Regions from separate parts of the Flavonifractor sp. An91 genome, predicted to be linked through region 1. Evidence: predicted binding sites of a transcription regulator. Region 1 holds the regulator's gene; each other region holds the start of a gene.

Region 1 (4,734 bases):
AGGTGCTTGGGGCCGGTGGCGTCAGCGGTGATATAGGGCAGGTTGATGTTGGTGGAGGTGACGCCGGACAGCTCGATCTTGGCCTTCTCGGCAGCCTCCTTCAGGCGCTGCATGGCGACCTTATCGCCGGTCAGGTCGATACCGGAGTCCTTCTTGAACTCAGCGGCCATCCAGTCCATGACGGCCTTATCGAAGTCATCGCCGCCCAGACGGTTGTTACCGGCGGTAGCCAGCACCTCGATGACGCCGTCGCCGACCTCCAGCACGGACACATCGAAGGTGCCGCCGCCCAGGTCGTAGACCATGATCTTCTGATCGGTCTCCTTATCCACGCCGTAGGCCAGAGCGGCGGCAGTGGGCTCGTTGATGATACGCTTCACGTCCAGACCGGCGATGCGGCCGGCGTCCTTGGTGGCCTGACGCTGGGCGTCGGTGAAGTAAGCGGGTACGGTGATGACAGCCTCGGTGACAGGCTGGCCCAGATAAGCCTCGGCGTCCGCCTTCAGCTTCTGCAGGATCATGGCGGAGATCTCCTGGGGAGTGTAGGCCTTGCCGTCGATGTTCACCTTGTAGTTGGAGCCCATCTCACGCTTGATGGAAGAGATGGTGCGGTCGGGGTTGGTGATAGCCTGGCGCTTGGCCACCTGGCCCACCATACGCTCGCCGTCCTTGGAGAAGGCCACGACAGAGGGGGTGGTGCGGTTGCCTTCGGCGTTGGCGATGACGACGGCCTCGCCGCCCTCCATAACAGCAACACAAGAGTTGGTCGTACCGAGGTCGATACCGATAATCTTAGACATAATCAATTCCTCCAATATATCGTAAATTGTTTTTTAACTTTGGAATGTCAGCGCACATTGTGTGCCTGAACAGTCAGTTGGCAACCTTGACCATGGCGAAGCGGATCACTTTGTCTCCGCTGCGGAAGCCGGACTGGAATACCTCGACAATGGTGTTCTCACCGGCGTTCTCATCCTCCACGTGCATCACTGCGTTGTGGAGGTTGGGGTCAAAGGTCTGACCCAGGGCGGGGATCTCTTCGATGCCCAGCTTGGAGAGGACCTCCTTCAGCTGGGTCATGGTCATCTCCACGCCCTTCTTATAGGCCTCATCGGCGGTCTCCTGCTTGAGGGCCCGCTCCAGGTTATCGTACACCGGCAGGAAGGCGGCGGCGGTCTCCGCCTTGGAATCGGCCCAGGCCGACTCCTTTTCCTTCTGGCTGCGGCGGCGGTAGTTGTCGTACTCGGCGGCCAGGCGAAGGAACTTGTCCTCCTGGTCGGTGAGGTTCTGCTTCAGAGCCTCCAGCTCCTCCAGCAGGGGATTGGGGGCTTCCTCCGCAGCCTCGGGGGCGGCGGCCTGTGCAGTCTGCTCCTCAGGGGTGACCTCTTCGGGCTGTTTCTCTTTCTTACTCATGGGATGCACTCATCTCCTATTTATGATCGTCGCTGCCGCCCGGCAGCTCGCCCTGCCCGAACAGCCGGGTCAGTCCCTCGGCCAGATAGGAAAGGCGGGCGGTGATTTTGGCATAATCCATACGGGTGGGTCCCACCACACCGATGACACCCCGCATTCCGTCGCCAATATCGTAGCTGGCCACCACCACGCTGGTATCCTTCAATGCGTCGGCCACATTTTCCGGGCCGATGAGGATCTTCATGGCGGCGTCCTTGGGAACGGGGAAGCGGGCGGGATCGGCGTCCTCGGAGAGGTAGCTCAGCAGAGGCTGGGCCCGCTCCAAAGAGCGGTACTCAGGCAGCTCCAGCAGATGGGCGATGCCCGAGGTGTGGACGGTGCGCTGCTCCAGGCTCTCCAGCACTTCCATCGCGAAGGAGACAACCAGGGAGATGAGCCCATAGGCCTCTCCGGCGGCGTGCTGGGCCACCCGCATCAGCTCCGGCGTGATCTCATCCAGAGGCAGGCCGGTAAAGGTGGCGTTGAGCAGGGTGTTGAGCATCTGCAGCTGAGCCTCCGTCAAATCGGAGGGCAGCCGGATCAGCCGGTTGCGCACCACATTGGTGTCGGTCATTACCACGATGATAAAGGCGTTGTGCTCCACCATCAGAAGGTCAAACCGGCGGATCGTCACCCGGCTCATGCCGGAGGACAGAGCAAAGGCGGGGTAGTTGGTCAACTGAGACACCACCCGGCCGGCCTGGTCCAGCACCCGGTCCAGCTCCTGCATCTTCATCCGCAGGGCCTGGTTGATGCGCTCGGTCTCCTGAAGGGAGAGCTTGTGCTCCTCCATCAGTTCGTTGACGTAGAACCGGTAGCCCTTGGGAGAGGGGATGCGTCCGGCGGAGGTATGGGGCTTTTCCAGCAGTCCCAGAGATTCCAGATCCGCCATCTCGTTTCGGATGGTGGCGGAAGAGATCTCCATGCCGATGGAAGAGGCAATGGCCTTGGAACCCACCGGCTCCGCCGACTGGATGTAACTTTCGATGATGGCGCGCAGGATTCGTTTTTTGCGTTCGGTTAAATCCATAGCGGCCACCTCACTTTTGATTTAGCACTCATACTATCTGAGTGCTAAAGATAATGTAGCACCGTCCGCCGGAAAAGTCAATAGGCAGGGTTGTAAATTAAATGTGAACGAAGAAAAGATAGCAGACAGCCCTTCAGAATGCGAATCAGAGCGGTTGACGCGGCGGCGGTTCAATGGTATTCTATCCAATAAGGAACAATATTTGCAAACAGGAGGGGTGTCTCTGTGGACGGAACGGTGCCCGTGGAGATCATTGACTACGAGGAGCGCTACAAACAGGATCTGGAGGACATCTCTCTGCCCTGGCTGCTGGAGTATGACCTGCTGGAGCCGGTAGACCTGGAGATGCTGGCCGATCCGCACCGCTTTATCGCCGGGGGCGGCCGTGTGCTGCTGGCCCGCTGTGGCCGGGAGATTGTGGGCATGGTCATGCTGGAGCTTCAGGGCGACGGTGTGTGCGAGGCACTGAAGTTCGGCGTCAAAGAGGAGTACCGGGAGCGGGGCATTGGCACCGCCCTGATGGAGGCGGTGATCCAGGCCGCCCGGGACGCGGGACAAAAGACCATCGTGATCACCTCCAACCACAAGCTGAAGGCTGCCCTGCGGATCTATGAGAAGCTGGGATTTGAATACGTCACGTATTCTGACAAGTGGTTTCAACTGTCCGATATTAGAATGGAACGGGAATTATAAGAAAAGGACGCGCCGCAGGCGCGTCCTTTTTGATTCAGTCGGCAAATTCATACACCGCTCCGGCGGTGAGGTGGTGAAGCCTGTCGCCCAGTTCCTCCTCCAGCAGGGCGTAGGCGGGATCTCCGGTGCAGTGGCCGGTATAGATGTCCTGTACCTTTAAATCATCCCGCAGGGCGGCGGCGATGGATCGTACCTTCTCCGGGGTAGGGCACAGGGTGGTAACACCCTCCTTGCCCATCAGGTGGAAGCCGCCCAATACCGCACGGATGGGGGTGCCGGGGAACTGTTCGGAGAGCTGGGTGAGAATCTTCACCACTCCAGCGTGGCAGCAGGAGTTGAGGACCACCAGACCTTCGGAGGTCTCAGCCACCAGGGACTGCTCATGCTTCACCCGGTCGGGGATCAGGTGGAGGCCCTCCGCCAGATCCCGGGGGCCCTCCGCCAGGTCAAAGCGCTTCTCGTGCCGGCAGAACATCCCCATGTTGACGCCGATGTACTCCTTTTCCGCCCAGATCTCCGGGTCGGTGATCCGGGGCCGGGCGTAGACGGAGGCGGAGGGATTGACGGCAAAGAAAGCGTTGAAGCCGTCGGCGTGGTCATAGTGCCCGTGGGACAGAGCGGCCTTGCCCACTTTGGACAGATCCACCCCCAGCTTGGCGGCGTTGTACACCACTGCGCCGCACTCTCCGGCATCCAGCAGGTAGCGGCCGCCCCGGTATTCCACATAAAAGGACAGGCCATGCTCGGGAATCAGTCCATCCTGGGCGGAGTTTTCCATCAGAACGGTGATCTTCATTGGGAGACCTCCTCTTTCTTCACATATTGGGTCACGTCATTGATCCAGGCCTTGGAGCGGAACCGGGGCACACCCACAATAAATTTGGTGATCTGCTCCATGATAACGCCCACATACACCCAGAAGATACCCCACTTCAGTACCAGGCCGAAGAGGGCGGACAGGGGAAGGGCCACCAACCACAGGGGAAACACGTCGATGAGGGAGGCCGCCCGCACGTCGCCGCCGCCCCGGAGCACGCCCACGGTGTTTACCGAGTTGAAGGCCCGCAGGGGAAGACAGACGCCGATCATGGTGAGCATCATGGTGGCGATCTCTCCCGCCATGGGGGACAGATGGAAGAAGGGATAGACCAGGGTGGGGAAGAAGGTATGGGTGAAGGTGACCAGCAGCCCGCCGATCACCAGGCCGCAGATCATGGCCAGAGTGTTCAAAGTGGCCCCGATCTCATAGAGGTGTTCCCGGCGCCCGGCGCCGATCTCACGGCCGATAATGATGGCGGTGGTGCCGCCCACGGCGAAAATAGCCACGGTGCACAGATCCTCCAGATTGCCCGCCAGAGCCCGGGCTGCCAGGATCTCGGTGGAGTTTTCCATATGGCCCATGACCACCTTGTGCATGGAGGTGCCCAGGCCCCACAGGGTCTCGTTGAGGACCACCGGGCCGGAATAGCGGAAAAACTTCTGGATCAGGGGGCGTCCTGGCCGGAACATGAGGGTGGGCTTGAGCTGGAACCGCTTGTTGGTGAGGGCGTAGGTCATGG
Region 2 (4,734 bases), on a different contig from region 1:
CCCACGCCGGTGGGGCCCAGGAACAGGAAGGAGCCGATGGGCCGGTTGGGGTCGGCGATACCGGCCCGGCTGCGCAGAATGGCCTCGGACACCAGACGAACGGCCTCGTCCTGGCCCACTACACGCTGGTGGAGGATATCTTCCAGGTGGAGCAGCTTCTCGCGCTCACCCTCCATCAGCTTGGCCACGGGGATGCCGGTCCAGCGCTCGATGATACGGGCAATCTCCTCCTCGGTGACCTTATCCCGCAGCAGGGAACGGGCTTTGCCTTCGTTGGCGATGGCCTCCTCCGCCTCCAGCTGCTTGCGCAGCTCGGGGATGCGGCCGTACTGCAGTTCGGCGGCCTTGTTCAGGTCGTACTGCCGCTGAGCCTTCTCCAGCTCGGCGTTGGCAGCCTCCAGGTCCTCACGCAGCTTCTGAACCTTGCCGATGGCATTCTTCTCGTTCTCCCACTGGGCCTTCTTGGCGTTGAACTCATCCCGCATCTCGGCCAGCTCCTTCTGGATCTCGGCCAGGTGCTCACGGGAGATGGCGTCGTCCTCCTTCTTCAGGGCGGCCTCCTCGATCTCGTGCTGGATGATCTTACGCTGGATGATGTCCAGCTCGGTGGGCATGGAGTCGATCTCGGTGCGGATCATGGCGCAGGCCTCGTCGATCAGGTCGATGGCCTTATCGGGCAGGAAACGGTCGGTGATATAGCGGTCGGACAGGGTAGCGGCGGCGATGATGGCGCCGTCCTGGATCTTTACGCCGTGGAACACCTCATAGCGCTCCTTCAGGCCACGGAGGATGGCAATGGTGTCCTCCACCGTGGGCTCGCAGACCTGTACGGGCTGGAACCGCCGCTCCAGAGCGGCGTCCTTCTCGATATACTGGCGGTACTCGTTGAGGGTGGTGGCGCCAATGCAGTGGAGCTCGCCACGGGCCAGCATGGGCTTCAGCAGATTGCCGGCGTCCATGGCGCCCTCGGTCTTGCCGGCGCCCACAATGGTGTGCAGCTCATCGATGAAGAGGATGATACGACCCTCGGACTTCTTCACCTCGTTGAGGACGGCCTTCAGCCGCTCCTCAAACTCGCCCCGGTACTTGGCACCCGCAATGAGGGAACCCATATCCAGAGCGAAGATGGTCTTGTCCTTCAGTGAGCCGGGCACGTCGCCCTTGACGATACGCTGGGCCAGGCCCTCGGCGATGGCGGTTTTGCCTACGCCGGGTTCACCGATGAGGACGGGGTTGTTTTTGCTCTTGCGGCTCAGAATACGGATCACGTTGCGGATCTCATCATCACGGCCGATTACCGGGTCCAGCTTATTTTGCCGGGCCCGCTCCACCAAGTCGGAGCCATACTTCTTCAGGGCATTGTAGGTGTCCTCCGGGTTGTCGGAGGTGACCCGCTGATTGCCGCGGACGGCGGTCAGAGCCTGGAGCACCCCTTCCTTGGTGACGTTATAGGTACGGAAGAGTTCCTTCAGCTCCCGGTTGGCGGTGTTGATCAGGGCCAGCAGCAGGTGCTCCACCGAGACATATTCGTCCTTCATGGAGGAGGCAATGGACTCGGCGGTATTCAGGCACTTGTCCACATCCTGAGCCACATAGATCTTGCCCTGCTCACGGCCGGAGCCGGAGACACGGGGCAGTTTTTCCACCTCCGCCTTGGTGGCGGCGGTGAAAGAGGGAACGGTGAGACCCATGTTCCCCAACAGCTGGGGAATCAGGCCGGACTCGTCGCTGAGCAGTGCCAGCAGCAGGTGAGGCTGCTCGATCTGCTGGTTACCATATTCCGTGGCCAGACTCTGGGCGGTCTGGACGGCCTCCAGAGATTTCTGGGTATATTTCTGTGCATTCATAAAAAACACTCCTTTCAAGGGGCAGCTTTTTGTTTGTCCTCAGTATAGTCCCCTGTAAAACAAAAATCATGAACGGAGTGTGAATTTTTAGCACTCATATGAAGAGAGTGCTAAAACCTTCGGCGGGTGGAGTGATTTGACAGGATAGCCCCTTTACGAGCGCAGAAAAAAGAGGTATAATGCCGTGGACTGCCTGAAGGAGGAGCGAGATGAAACGGACCAACGATTTGGGGCATGATCCAGTTTTTCGCCTGGTGTGCAAGCTGGCCATTCCCACCATGCTGGCCCAGCTGGTCAGCGTACTCTATAGCATCGTAGACCGCATTTACATTGGAAATATTCCCCAGATCGGGGATCTGGCCCTGGCGGGAGTGGGCGTGTGCGGACCGATCGTCACCCTGCTCGGTTCCTTTGCATCCCTGGTTGGATTGGGCGGCTCGCCTATCCTGGCCATGCGGATGGGGGAGGGGAACCGCAAGGAGGCCAGCCGGGTGCTGTCCAACAGCTTCTTCATGCTGTTGGTACTGGCGGTGGGGTTGACAGGGCTGTTCCTGCTGCTTAAGGGGCAGCTGCTCCAGTGGTTTGGCGCCAGTCCGGCCACCTTTGGCTATGCGGATACTTATTTGACCATCTACACCGCCGGCACCTTCTTTGCCCTGATGGCCACCGGCATGAACAGCTTTTTGATCGCCCAAGGCTATTCTGGCCTGGGTATGGCCACAGTGATGCTGGGGGCGGTGCTCAATATTGTGCTGGACCCCATTTTTATCTTTGTTTTAAAGTTGGATGTGGCGGGTGCGGCTCTGGCTACGGTCATCTCCCAGATGGCATCCTGCGCCTTCGTGCTCTGCTCTCTGCTGCGGAAAAAGATGCCGGTGCCCCTGCGATGGGGCGGCTTTGACCGGAAGATCATGATGCGGATTGTCACATTTGGCTTGTCCCCCTTCCTGATCATTGCCACCGACAGCGTGCTGCTCATCGTCCTCAACACAGTGCTCCAGCACTACGGCGGCCCAGAGTTGGGCGACAAGCTGGTGGTCTGCGCCACCATTGTGCAGAGCTATCTGCTTCTCATCACCATGCCCATGGGTGGCCTGACCTTGGGTACTCAGCCGGTGATCAGCTTTAACTACGGGGCGGGCAACGTCGCCCGGATCAAGCGGGCCATGAAATCCATTGTGGGATTGTGCCTGACCTTCTGCGCCCTGATGACTGTGGTGACCTACACCCTGTCTCCGGTGTTTGTCCGGCTCTTTACTCAGAATCCGGAACTGATTGACCGCTCAGTGGGCTATATCAAGGTGTTTACCGCTATGATCCTGCCTCTGGCCGTCCAGTATCCCCTGGTGGACGAGACCACCGCCCTGGGTCATGTGCGGCTGGCGCTGTTCTGTTCTCTGTTCCGTAAGACGGTTTTTCTGGCCTGCTTGCTGCTGCTGCCCGCTCTGGTGTCGGCGGAGGCTACCTTCCTGTCTGAGCCCATTGCCGATGCCGTGGCGGCTACCGTTACCACCATTCTGTTCCTTCGTTTCTTCCCCCGTATTCTGGCCGAGCGCAGCGGAACGCCTGCCTCGCAATAAAAAAGTCCGCCGCGAAGAATGCTTCGCGGCGGACTTTTTTCATGTAAGCAGGAATCAATGCTCCTTGCGCTGGCACTTCTTGGGGGTCACGCAGGTGCCCTCAGCAATGGCCACCACAATGGGCTCCTCCAGGAAATCAGCAGCAGAATCGCTGATGTCGGGGCGGGGGACAGCTACCTTACGGGCCTCAAACTTCATCTTGCGGGAGGTATTGCCGATGTGAGTGATCTCACCATAGGCCTCGATGAAGTCGCCGGCATACACAGGCGCCTTGAACTCAATGTTGTTGTAAGCGCAGAACAGGCCCTCGTCGCCGTCACACTGGATCAGCAGCTCGGTAGCCACGTCGCCGAACAGATGCACCATATGGGCGCCATCCACCAGGTTTCCGCCGTAGTGGGCGTCCTTCGCAGACATCCGCAGACGGATCATCGAGGTGTACTTTTTCTCTTCCATGTCGATTCCACTCCTTATTCATATTTGTGAAAAGAGAACAAAAGGGACAGGACACTAAGACCATTGTACGTCTCTTTAACAGTCTTGTCAACAGCGGAAATTTGTGGTATAATTTTCTCTTTTGCTTTAGCGAGAGAAAGAACGGCTCATTTTTGGAGAAGGGCCTCACCGGCGGTATAGATGTTGCCGGCGCCTACGGTAAGGATCAGATCACCGGGTTGTGCCAACTCCTTCAGTTTGGCGGTTACATCCTCCAGGGTGGGGCAGTAAATGCTGCCGGGAATCTGGTCGGCCAGGTCCTGCGAAGAGATGCCCAGATCGTTGGTTTCACGGGCGGCATAGATCTCGGCCAGCAGGGTGACATCGGGCTGACGCAGGACCTTAACAAAGTCGTCGAACAGGGCTTTGGTGCGGCTGTAGGTGTGGGGCTGGAAGGCACAGATAATCCGCTCATAACCCAGGGTACGGGCGGCGGCCAGCAGGGCCTGAAGCTCACCAGGATGATGGGCGTAGTCGTCGTACACCTCGGCGCCATTGTAAGTGCCCTTGTGCTCAAAGCGGCGGCCGGCGCCCCGGAATGCGTTGAGACCTTCGCTTACCGCCTTGGGGGAGACAGCCAGGGCGATGGCAGCGGCTGCCGCAGCCAGGGCGTTTTTCACGTTGTGTTCTCCGGGGACCCGCAGGCCTACCCGGGTAAAGACTTCGCCGCGATAGATGATGTCAAAGGTGGGCAGCCCCCGACTCCAGGTCAGGTTAGCGGCGTGGACATCGCCTTCCTCCAGACCGAAGGTGAGAACAGGGCGGGTTTCGCCTTCCAACGTGTGCATGGTGTTGGCGTCGTCGGCGTTGGC
Region 3 (4,734 bases), on a different contig from region 1:
AGGGTGGCAGCGATGGAAGCAGCGTTCTCCAGAGCGGAACGGGTCACCTTGGTGGGATCCACAATACCGGCGGAGATCATGTCCACATAGGTCTCGTTGTAGGCATCGAAGCCATAGCCGGTCTTGTCGGCCTTCTTCACGTTCTCCAGCACCACGGAGCCGTCGATGCCGGCGTTGGTGGCAATCTGGCGCATGGGCTCGGTCAGAGCCTTGGCGATGATGCGGACGCCGGTCTTCTCGTCGCCCTCGGTCTCGTTCAGAAGCTTCTCCACAGCGGAGACAGCGTTCACATAAGCGGTGCCGCCGCCGGCCACGATGCCTTCCTCAACAGCAGCGCGGGTGGCGTTCAGAGCGTCCTCGATGCGGAGCTTCTTCTCCTTCATCTCCACCTCGGTGGCAGCGCCCACGCGGATGATGGCCACGCCGCCGGCCATCTTGGCCAGACGCTCCTGGAGCTTCTCACGGTCATAGTCGGAAGTGGTGGTCTCAATCTGGCTGCGGATCTGGTTGGTGCGGTTCTTGATGGCCTCGGAGGAGCCGGCGCCGTCCACGATGATGGTGTTCTCCTTGGAGACCTTCACCTGGCGGGCCTTGCCCAGCATATCCATGGTGGCTTCCTTCAGCTCATAGCCCATGTCGGCAGTGATGACGGTACCGCCAGTCAGAACGGCGATATCCTCCAGCATCTCCTTGCGGCGGTCGCCGAAGCCGGGGGCCTTGACGCACACCACGTTCAGGGTGCCGCGCAGCTTGTTGACGATGAGGGTGGACAGAGCCTCGCCCTCCACGTCCTCGGCGATGACCAGCAGCTTCTTGCCGGACTGCACCACCTGCTCCAGGATGGGCAGCAGCTCCTGAATGTTGGAGATCTTCTTATCGGTGATGAGGATGAGGGCGTCGTCCAGAACGGCCTCCATCTTCTCGGTATCGGTGACCATATAGGGGGTGATATAGCCGCGGTCGAACTGCATACCTTCCACGACCTCGCTGTAGGTCTCAGCGGTCTTGGACTCCTCAACGGTGATGACGCCGTCGTTGGAAACCTTCTCCATGGCCTCAGCAATCAGCTTGCCCACGGTCTCGTCGCCGGAGGACACAGTGCCCACGCGGGCGATATCGTCGGAGCCGTTGACCTTCTTGGAGTTGGCCTTGATGGCCTCCACGGCGGTGGCGGTAGCCTTGGCAATGCCCTTCTTCATGACCATGGGATTGGCACCGGCAGCCAGGTTCTTCAGGCCCTCACGGATGATGGCCTGGGCCAGCAGGGTGGCAGTGGTGGTGCCGTCGCCGGCCACGTCGTTGGTCTTGGTGGAAACTTCCTTCACCAGCTGAGCGCCCATGTTCTCAAAGGGATCGTCCAGCTCGATCTCCTTAGCGATGGTCACACCGTCGTTGGTGATCAGGGGAGCGCCGAACTTCTTGTCCAGCACCACGTTGCGGCCCTTGGGGCCCATGGTGATCTTAACGGTATCGGCCAGCTGATTGACGCCGCGCTCCAGAGCGTGACGGGCTTCCTCACCGTAGCAAATGATCTTAGCCATAATGAATTACCTCCATGCAAATTCCGCCTGAGCGGAATTAAAATCAAAATTTGTCCGGAGCAGGACACGCGCCTGCGCAGGACACCTATGCTTGCTCCGCCACCGGCGGGCAACCGCCTTTGTGTACAAAGGCGAGGGGGGTATCGAAACCGCTGTGCCGCCTGCGGCGCGGCGGTTTCGTATCTAGGGGGGATGCAATCCCCCCTGGACGTTCTTTACTCCACGATAGCCAGGATATCGGACTGACGAACGATGGTGTACTCCTCGCCGTCGATCTTCACCTCAGTACCGGCATACTTGCTGGTGATGACCTTGTCGCCCACCTTCACGGTCATGGTGACTTCCTTGCCGTCCACCAGGCCGCCGGGGCCCACCTCGATGACCTGAGCCACTTCGGGCTTCTCCTTGGCAGAACCAGTCAGGATGATGCCGCTCTTGGTCTTTTCTTCGGCCTCGACCAGCTTGATGACCACACGGTCGGCGAGAGGCTTGAGTTTCATAATGGGTTCCTCCTTATATGATTCATTTTCTTATTAACCAATCCAATTTGTTAGCACTCATTTTACCGGAGTGCTAACCACGTGTATGATAATACCTCTCTCCGCACAAAAAATCAACCCCCTTTTTTGAAAAAAGGGGGTCGGTTTTGGAAAAATTCAAGTTTTGTTCACAAACTCACAGCAGGAGTGCTAATCCACACTCTCACATCTGACTCCAGTAATGCTTGGAACGCTCCAATTCCTGGGTAATCCTGATCTCCTTATTCTTTTCGTCCAGGTCCATGCCCTGCCCCACCGTGCGGCAGGCTTTGCTGTTGATGGCGCACACAAAGACAGTGACCGCCACAAAAATCGCATAGAGCAGCCACGCCAGCAGACTCGTACGCAGGGCAGTCAAAAATGGGACCAGAAGGACGCAGGGAAGATAGAGGGCGCTCAAAATAATCATGGTCCACTTGACGATTCTGTACATAATATCCTCCTTTTGAACGGATAGGCCTATATTTGTACATCTCTATTTTACCATACACGCTTTCTCTTTACAAGCTCGCGCTCCCTGCCATGTGGCCCCGGCGGGACAGAAAAACTGCACCTTCTGCTCGGACAGTCGGATGGACAGGTCGGTCCCCTCCACCAGTTCGCCGTCCACATTGACTGCGGTGAGCCGGTCGCACCGCACATTCATGGCCCGGCCCCGGCGCAGAATGGCCTGTGGAATATCCCCGATCTCCCCCCGGGCAAACTTTTTGATGAGTGCCAGAACGGTGAAACGGGACACTGCCGGGATCACGATGAAGTCCAGCACCCCGTCGTCAGGCATAGCCGTGGGACTGGGATTAAACCCGCCGCCGTAGTACCGGCCGTTACAGGCACACAGCAGGGTGAACCGGTCGCCGGGCATAGGTTCGCCATCGATTGACACCTGATAGGGCAGGTGAATCCCCCGGATGATGGTACGCAGGGCGGACATCTGATAGGCCGCCGTGCCGCTGACCAGGGGCAGCGTTTTAAAATCGGCGGCCCCAAACCCAATGCGGGCGTCAAACCCTACCGAACACACATTCAGGGAGTATCGCCCGTTGCATTCAATCAGGTCCATGGCGGTCTGCGGCCCATCCAGCAGCTGCTCCAGCTGCCAGAACCGGGCGGCATCCTGGCCGAATATGCGCAGAAAGTCGTTGCCCGAACCCATGGGACAGTGGGTCACCGCCACATGGGCCTGTCCCGCGGCTCCGTTGACCACCTCATTGAGGGTACCGTCTCCGCCGCAGGCATATACCCGCAGCGGGTCTCCCTGTTGGGCCGCCTCCTGTACCAAACGGGTGGCATGGCCGCTTCCCTCCGTCCGTACCGCCGACCACTCCGACCGGCGGCCGGCCATAATGTGGCGTATCTTCTCCAGCATCTCCTGGCTGCGGTCAAACTTCCCCGCATGGGGGTTCATCACGAACAGGTGCCGCACAGGCACCCTCCTCTCTCTTTCAATCTGCTCCAACTCATGCGGCAAAGACATTGGGATTAAATGTCCCCCAGAGGGTCAGCCGCTGCTCCGCCCGTGCCATACGGGCCACGATGGCCGCCGCCTCCGCCCGGGTCACCGTTCCCTTGGGGTTGAAGGTCAGCTTGCTGTCCACACCGGTAAGCACACCCTTGGCATAGAGGCTGTAAATGGCGTCCGCGCCAGGATCGCCCGGCTTGACATCGGGCACGGAGACCTTGATCCTGGACAGATCGTTGATGTTCTTCATGTGCTTGGCCTGGCTGGTGGCCGCAAAGATCTGGGCGATCTCCCGCCGGGTAGCCGGGCGCAGGTAGTCCTTTTGGCTGAAAGTACCGCTCTGAATGATGCCGCTGGCCAGACAGTAGTTCACCGCGCCGGAGTACCAGTAGGGTCCGGTGGAACTGCTGGTATGGAAGCTGTCATCTTTATAGCGGCTCTCCATGGTGGCGGCCAGCTTGAGCACCTCAGCCACCGTCAGGGTCTGCTCCGGCGCATACCGGTTGCCGCCCACACCGGAGGTCAGCCCCACATTGTAGGCGATGTCCACCCATACCGCAAACCAGTCTCTGGGAGATACATCGCTGAAATCGGGCAGCTTGCCACGGGTCAGAGAGAACCGGGCGGAGGGCACCCCCTTCTCCACCAGGATGCGGGGCAGCTCAAAGACCGGGATCTTGGTGACCTCTCCATCGCGGGTCAAGGTAAGGACCCGGGTCCCTCCCTGCTCCGTGATGGTGGCACTGTCATAGATCAGATCGTAAAGCAGATTGGTGGTTCCCCCCTGTCCGTCGGAGAAAGGCAGGATACTGGCCACACCCCAGCGGGTGCCCTTCTGCACCACATAGAGGCCGCAGTCCAGAGGCAGCAGCGTGCCGTACTCCGGCTGGATCAGGTAGGTACCGTCCGGCCGGATCACACCCAGCTTACCGTCCAGATTGACGGCGGCCAGGCCCATGGAGAAGGATACCACACTGTTGTATTTCAGGGGGATGACTACCCGCTTCTGCGCGTCCACAAAGCCCCACTTGCCGTTATATTCACACTGGGCCAGTCCCTCGCTGTAGCCCCATACCACGGCTCCCTCGGGGGCGGCCAAAGCCTGTCCCCCCAGCAGGAGGCAGAGGGCCAGCAGCAAACAGGGCAATCGCAGCATCCGCTTCTTTTTCATATCCTACCTCCGTCTGTCAAGGCC

What was found. The regulator HrcA, encoded in region 1, represses chaperone genes, less so after heat shock. The targets are predictions, from matches to a motif close to TGTTAGCACTCNNNNNNNNNGAGTGCTAACA.
Region 2: a site for HrcA is predicted at 1,933-1,963, ahead of clpB (ATP-dependent chaperone ClpB). Genes of this name have one in related genera too.
Region 3: a site for HrcA is predicted at 2,090-2,120, ahead of B5G42_RS06530 (co-chaperone GroES). Genes of this name have one in related genera too.

The regions. Positions count from the first base shown of each region.
Region 1 is NZ_NFHA01000015.1:43,812-48,545, forward strand. It holds gene dnaK (molecular chaperone DnaK) at 1-800, opposite strand, end outside; gene grpE (nucleotide exchange factor GrpE) at 874-1,413, opposite strand; gene hrcA (heat-inducible transcriptional repressor HrcA) at 1,430-2,482, opposite strand; gene B5G42_RS09985 (GNAT family N-acetyltransferase) at 2,708-3,175, shown strand; gene B5G42_RS09990 (MBL fold metallo-hydrolase) at 3,210-3,971, opposite strand; gene B5G42_RS09995 (MATE family efflux transporter) at 3,968-4,734, opposite strand, start outside.
Region 2 is NZ_NFHA01000001.1:137,820-142,553, reverse strand. It holds gene clpB (ATP-dependent chaperone ClpB) at 1-1,847, opposite strand, end outside; gene B5G42_RS00655 (MATE family efflux transporter) at 2,057-3,427, shown strand; gene B5G42_RS00650 (hotdog fold domain-containing protein) at 3,482-3,883, opposite strand; gene murC (UDP-N-acetylmuramate--L-alanine ligase) at 4,030-4,734, opposite strand, start outside.
Region 3 is NZ_NFHA01000007.1:120,496-125,229, forward strand. It holds gene groL (chaperonin GroEL) at 1-1,541, opposite strand, end outside; gene B5G42_RS06530 (co-chaperone GroES) at 1,757-2,041, opposite strand; gene B5G42_RS06535 (hypothetical protein) at 2,244-2,513, opposite strand; gene B5G42_RS06540 (diacylglycerol/lipid kinase family protein) at 2,556-3,503, opposite strand; gene B5G42_RS06545 (WG repeat-containing protein) at 3,538-4,710, opposite strand; gene B5G42_RS06550 (THUMP domain-containing class I SAM-dependent RNA methyltransferase) at 4,714-4,734, opposite strand, start outside.